Regions from separate parts of the Roseateles sp. AC306 genome, predicted to be linked through region 2. Evidence: predicted binding sites of a transcription regulator. Region 2 holds the regulator's gene; the other holds the start of a gene.

Region 1 (3,385 bases), on a different contig from region 2:
CGCTTTTCCTCGACGAGATCGGCGACCTGCCGCTGGCCATGCAGAGCAAGCTGCTGCGTGTCATCCAGGAGCGCTCGGTGCGCCCGGTCGGCGCGACGGCCGAGACGGCGATCAACGTGCGCATCCTCAGCGCGACGCACAAGGACCTGGGTGCGGAAGTGGCCGCCGGCCGCTTCCGCCAGGACTTGTTCTATCGCCTCAACGTCATCCAGATCCGCGTACCGCCCTTGCGTGAGCGGCTGGAGGACCTGGCCCTGATCGGTGCCCGCGTGCTGGCCCGCATCGCCCAGGATGCGGGCGTGTCGCCCACGCCTCGGCTCACCAGCGACGCGCTGCAGACCCTGTCCCGCTATGCCTTCCCCGGCAATGTGCGCGAGCTGGAGAACCTGTTGCACCGCGCGCTGGCCCTGGCCGGCGGCGAGTGGATCGACGCTGGCGACCTCGGCCTGCCCGACACGCTGCTGGATGAGGACCGCAGCGAGTCGCAGTTTGCGGCGCTGGCGACGCCCATCGCTGGCGCGCCGGTGGCCGAAGGGCTGTCGCTGCCCGAGCAGTTGCCCAGCGACCTGGCGCGCTATCTCGACGAGGTCGAGCGAGCCATCCTGCTGCGCGCGCTGGAACTGCACCGCTTCAACCGTACGGCGGCTGCGGCCAGCCTGGGCTTGTCGCTGCGGCAGATCCGGTACCGCATGGCTCGGTTGGCGATCTCAGCCGGGGATAACTAGCCCCTCGCCCAGTCTTGCGCCGGCTGAACGCCGACAAGCCTGGTCGGTCCCCCGAGGGGACGGCGATGCTTGCGGCATTGAGCCGCGCACATCGCCAGGCGGGCCGGCTTGGGAGCGGCCCGGCGCTCGGCCCGCGAACTCATACGCTTCGTGACACCTCGGGATTTGCCCTGCTTGAATCCTTCGCGATGTGCGCGGCGCCGCGTGAAACCCCAGCATCGGCGCGGCTTTGCGGGCAGGTTCGGCCCGCCAGCCCAGTGCTCATGCGGGCCTAGCGCAAGCACCCCCGATGTGATCGGGCAACGGCGCGCATAGGGCGTTTGTCCAGTGAAATCGCGGCCAGGGTTTGACACTAGGGGTAGTGGTTGAGAGGGGCGCAAGCCATAGATATAGTGTCCCTTCGTGATATCCTGCTAACCCAGTCGCACCCATGACCTTCCCCTCGGATTCGCTGTTTGACGTGGCCCGCCGCCCGCAGCAACGAACCCGTGGACCCAGCCGGAATGCCGGTCGGGCAATGGACCGGCAGGGACGAAATACCCCCATTGACGCAACGCAATATGCGCCGGCCCTCCCAAGGGTTGCTGCCGCGCATTTGCCCGCTATTTCCAGATTTTCTCGATAAGGATTCCCTCATGCTGCATGAAGCCGTCACGGGCCAGGCAACCGCCACTCCCGCGCTTTCCTCGGTATCCCCGGTTGCGTTTGGATCCGACGCGCAAGCCCTCATCGCCCCCACGGCGTCGAGCTACCAGGCCTACCAGATCATTCGCCGCAACGGCGCCGTGGTCTCGTTCGAACCGAGCAAGATCGCAGTCGCACTCATGAAGGCCTTCCTGGCCGTGCACGGCACCAGCGGCGCGGCGTCGGCCAGCGTGCGCGAGACGGTCGAGCAGCTGACGCAGAACGTCGTGCGCGCCCTGCTGCGCTCGCGCCCGAGCGGCGGCACCTTCCACATTGAAGACGTGCAGGACCAGGTCGAACTTGGCCTGATGCGCAGCAGCAACCACGAGGTGGCCCGCGCCTACGTGCTCTACCGCGAACGCCGCACGCAGGAGCGTGCCGCCCAAGGTGAAGCCAGCCGTGCCGCCGAGCCGGCGCTGATGGTGGTGGACCGTGGCGAGCGCCGCCCGCTGGATCTGGCCCAGCTGAAGTCGCTGATCACCTCGGCCTGCGAGAACCTCGGCGCCGATGTGAAGCCTGACCCGGTGCTGGCCGAGACCCAGCGCAACCTGTACGACGGCGTCGCCATCGACGAGGTCTACAAGGCCGCCATCTTGGCTGCGCGCACGCTGATCGAGAAGGACCCCGGCTACAGCCGCGCGACGGCCCGGCTGCTGCTGCACACCATCCGCCGCGAGATCCTGGGCGGCGAAGTGCTGCACGGCGAGATGACCACGCGCTACGCCGAGTACTTCCCTGGCTATATCAAGAAGGGCATCAAGGCCGAGTTGCTGGACGAGAAGCTGGGCCAGTACGACCTGGCTCGTCTGGGTGCCGCGCTGAAGGCTGAACGCGATCTGCAATTTGACTACCTCGGCCTGCAGACGTTGTATGACCGCTACTTCCTGCACATCGCCGACGAGCGCATCGAGATGCCGCAGGCTTTCTTCATGCGCGTGGCCATGGGCCTGGCGCTTGGCGAGATCGACCGCGAAGCGCGCGCCATCGAGTTCTATGAAGTGCTGTCCAGCTTCGACTTCATGTCCAGCACGCCGACGCTGTTCAACGCCGGCACGCGCCGCTCGCAGCTGTCGAGCTGCTACCTGACGACGGTGGCCGACGACCTGGACGGCATTTACGAGGCGCTGAAGGAGAACGCGCTGTTGAGCAAGTTCGCCGGCGGTTTGGGCAACGACTGGACGCCGGTGCGGGCGCTCGGCTCGCACATCAAGGGCACCAACGGCAAGTCGCAAGGCGTCGTGCCTTTCCTGAAGGTCGTCAACGACACGGCCGTCGCCGTGAACCAGGGCGGCAAGCGCAAGGGCGCCGTCTGCGCGTATCTTGAGACCTGGCATCTGGACATCGAAGAGTTCCTGGACCTGCGCAAGAACACCGGCGACGACCGCCGCCGCACGCACGACATGAACACGGCGAACTGGATTCCCGACCTGTTCATGCGCCGCGTGCTCGAAGGTGGCGACTGGACGCTGTTCAGCCCCTCCACATGCCCGGACCTCCACGACCTGTTCGGCAAGCCCTTCGAAGTCGCCTACACGGCCTATGAAGCCAAGGCCGATCGCGGCGAGATCAAGCTCTTCAAGCGCATGCCCGCCAAGGACCTCTGGCGCAAGATGCTGTCGATGCTGTTCGAGACGGGCCATCCCTGGATCACGTTCAAGGACGCGTGCAATGTGCGCAGCCCGCAGCAGCATGTGGGCGTCGTGCACTCGTCCAACCTGTGCACCGAGATCACGCTGAACACCAACGATAGCGAGATTGCCGTCTGCAACCTCGGCTCCGTCAACCTGGCCCAGCACATCAAGGATGGCCAGATCGACCACGCCAAGCTGAAGAAGACGACGCGCACGGCGATGCGCATGCTCGACAACGTCATCGACATCAACTACTACGCCGTCAAGAAGGCGCGTGACTCCAACCTGCGCCACCGGCCGGTCGGTCTGGGCATCATGGGCTTCCAGGATGCGCTGTACCAACTG
Region 2 (3,385 bases):
CGCCTGGGCAAAAAAGCTGGCAATCTCCCCTGCTGCTGCAACGACGCGCCGCCGTTCGACCACGCCGGTCAACGACGGGATAGCCACGGCAAGCACCACGCCGACCACAGCCACCCCAATGAGCAACTCGATCAACGTGACCCCAGAGCGGAATTTTTGGAAAAGGAGGCGTTGCATGGTCAACGACTCCAGCAGTTGGCATTTGCCGTGGTGTCCGTTCCACTCAGATCGGTAGACAGGTACTTGAACATCGAACCTTCGAGGGACACGATCAGAACCTGGCAGTTCTTGTCCTTGTTCTGCGGACTGCCCTCCTTAGGGGTGGCGGTGACGATGTACCCGGAGATGAAGCTGGGCGTCGCGCCGATACCGGTCAGGCTGAGGTCGTAATACTTCGAGATCGTCGTGATCTTGGAAACCCCGGAGCCCGTACTCATCTTCAGGCCGTCAGCGCCAAATGAATCCGAGTAGGCATTGCGGTTGGACCGCCAACGTTCCTGGGCCTGCACGATGCCGGTCATCAAGGCGATGGCATCTGCGCGGCGGCCACGCGCGAGCATGGAGGTGAGGGAGGGATAGGCCACTGCAGCCAGGATGCCGGCCACCACGACGGCGATCATCAGCTCCATGAGCGTGAATCCCCTGAGGTGGCGTTGTGTCAAAAGTCGCATAGCGGTCCGATTTTCAGTGGTGACGTTCAGATGAAAGGTTACTGGAACGCCGCTCGTCGCCGCTCGTCTACCGCTGGTCGCCGCCCACCACGAACAGGGGATCAGGCGCACTTCGTCATGCCGGAGAGCTTGACGCCGGTCGAGCAGCTGCGAACGCGGCCGGTGATGGCAACCACTTGGCGGATGCCCGTGCCGTTGTCCAGATAGGTCTCGATGCTGCCGGTCTGCGTGACCAGGCCTTGACGGTGCTGGAACTCCAGCGTCTCGGCATTGCTGCGCAGATGCATGGCCTTGCCGGCCGTCAGCCATTCAGCCTTGATGACGGCGCTGCCCGGCACCTTGCAGACGGCCTTGCCACCGGCACAGTCGCAATCGTTGCGGGCGCCAGTGTGCAGCAGGTAGCAAGCCTGGGCGCCCTTGCCGCTGATGCGGAAATAGACCGGTTCTGCCATGCGGACGGCTTCGCTGCGCGCAAAGCGCAAGTCGCTGGCAAGGGCTTCGGAGGTGGCGCGCAATGCGCGCTCCTGGCGCATCTTGCTCAGGCTGGGTACTGCCTGGCTGACCAGGGTTGCGCCGATGCTGACGCAGACACACAACTCGACGAGGGTGAAACCGAGGCTCGTGCGGCGGGCATTGCGGAGGAGGTTGGCGGTGCGGTTCATGGTGGCTTCCTGCGGTTCGTTGTCGATGAACGAACTCTAGGAAGCGGGGCACCGCGCGTCTTTCCCCCTTAGGGCGGGACGGAGGGGGAGGAGGGCAGGTGGCGTCCCCCGCGCTCCCCCTGAAGAGGGATAGGGAAATCCCTAGTCAAATCTCGCGGATCAACTGACGGAACTCATCCACGTCCTCGAAGCTGCGATAGACGGACGCGAAGCGCACATAGGCGACCTTGTCGATGCGCTTGAGCTCGCGCATGACGAGCTCACCCAGCCGCGTGGACGCAAGCTCACGAGCGCCGCTGGCGAGCAGCTTTTCCTCGATGCGGTTGATGGCAGCGTCGATTTGCTCGACGCTGACCGGCCGCTTGCGCAGCGCCAGTTGCATGGAGGCCCGCAGCTTTGATGGGTCGAAATCGGCCCGCCGCCCGTCCTTCTTGACGACCGACGGCATGGCGATGTCCGGCCGCTCATACGTCGTGAAGCGCTTGTCGCAGGACAGGCAGCGGCGCCGGCGCCGGACGACGTCGCCCTCGTCCGATTCCCGGGTCTCTGCGACCTGGGTTTCGGTGTGAGAGCAGAAAGGGCAGCGCACGGCGGTCGGACCTAACCGCGGTAGACCGGGAAGGCGGCCGTCAGCGCGGCGACCTTCTCGCGCACGGCGGCCAGGTTGGCCTCGTCGTGCGGCTTGTCCAGCACGTCGGCTATCAGGTGCGCCGTCTGGCGAACCTGTTCTTCCTTGAAGCCGCGCGTCGTCATCGCAGGAGTGCCCAGTCGGACGCCGCTCGTGACCATCGGTTTCTGCGGGTCGTTGGGAATGCCGTTCTTGTTGCAGGTCATGTGGGCGGCGCCCAGGATGGCCTCAGCTTCCTTGCCCGTCAGGTTCTTGGGGCGCAGGTCGACCAGCATGACGTGGCTCTCCGTGCCGCCGGAGACGATGCGCAGGCCGCGCTCGATCAGCGTCTCGGCCAGGACCTTGGCGTTCTTGACGACTTGCTCCTGGTAGGCCTTGAACTCGGGCGTCAGCGCCTCCTTGAAGGCCACGGCCTTGCCGGCGATGACGTGCATCAGGGGGCCGCCCTGGATGCCGGGGAAGATGGCCGAGTTGATCTTCTTGGCGACGGCCTCGTCGTTCGTCAGGATGATGCCGCCGCGCGGGCCGCGCAGGCTCTTGTGCGTGGTGGACGTGACGACGTCGGCGTGCGGCAGCGGATTCGGGTAGACGCCCGCGGCGATCAGGCCGGCGTAGTGGGCCATGTCGACCATGAAGTAGGCGCCGATCTCCTTGGCGATCCTGCCGAAGCGCTCGAAGTCGATACGCAGCGAGTAGGCCGACGCGCCGGCAATGATGAGCTTGGGCTTCTTCTCGCGGGCCAGGGCTTCCATCGCGTCGTAGTCGATGGCTTCGTTGGCGTCCAGGCCGTAGCTGATGACGTTGAACCACTTGCCGCTCATGTTCAGCGCCATGCCATGGGTCAGATGGCCGCCCTCGGCCAGGCTCATGCCCATGATGGTGTCGCCAGGCTGCAGCAGCGCGAAGAACACGCCCTGGTTGGCCTGCGAGCCGGAGTTGGGCTGCACGTTGGCGAACTCGGCGCCGAACAACTGCTTGACGCGGTCGATGGCCAGTTGCTCGGCCACGTCGACATACTCGCAGCCGCCGTAGTAGCGCTTGCCCGGATAGCCCTCGGCGTACTTGTTGGTGAGCTGGCTGCCTTGGGCTTCCATCACCGCAGGCGAGGTGTAGTTTTCGCTGGCGATCAGCTCGATGTGATCTTCCTGGCGGCGGGTCTCGTTCTGCACGGCGGCCCAGAGTTCGGGATCGACCAGGGCGAGGGTGGAGGTGTTGCGGTCAAACATGGCGGTGTTTCCGAAGGTCAGGCGGTAAATCCAAGGCGCTCACGGCTGGCGTGACGTCCAAGGCTGCCCAGGCGAACGGCTGAAAGCGGCTCCCGCAAAGACTGAGGAATCGCCTCACGCTCCCCGGTGGTGGCCCACCTCAGGTCAGCTTGTGACCCTGATCGCCAGTCGCGTGAGCGGCCAGTGTAATTCAGCGGA

What was found. The regulator NrdR, encoded in region 2, represses ribonucleotide reductase genes. The targets are predictions, from matches to a motif close to CACNANATNTNGTG.
Region 1: the regulator NrdR is predicted to act here: its motif matches at 1,107-1,120, upstream of AC0IZJ_RS25730 (ribonucleoside-diphosphate reductase subunit alpha).

Annotation. Positions count from the first base shown of each region.
Region 1 is NZ_CEEDEB010000020.1:22,905-26,289, forward strand. Features, by position in the region: gene AC0IZJ_RS25725 (sigma-54-dependent transcriptional regulator) at 1-725, shown strand, start outside; gene AC0IZJ_RS25730 (ribonucleoside-diphosphate reductase subunit alpha) at 1,361-3,385, shown strand, end outside.
Region 2 is NZ_CEEDEB010000001.1:759,111-762,495, forward strand. Features, by position in the region: gene AC0IZJ_RS03190 (pilus assembly FimT family protein) at 1-177, opposite strand, end outside; gene AC0IZJ_RS03195 (type IV pilin protein) at 180-671, opposite strand; gene AC0IZJ_RS03200 (GspH/FimT family pseudopilin) at 773-1,333, opposite strand; gene nrdR (transcriptional regulator NrdR) at 1,479-1,922, opposite strand; gene glyA (serine hydroxymethyltransferase) at 1,934-3,187, opposite strand; ZMP/ZTP riboswitch at 3,246-3,369, opposite strand; gene AC0IZJ_RS03215 (lytic transglycosylase domain-containing protein) at 3,378-3,385, opposite strand, start outside.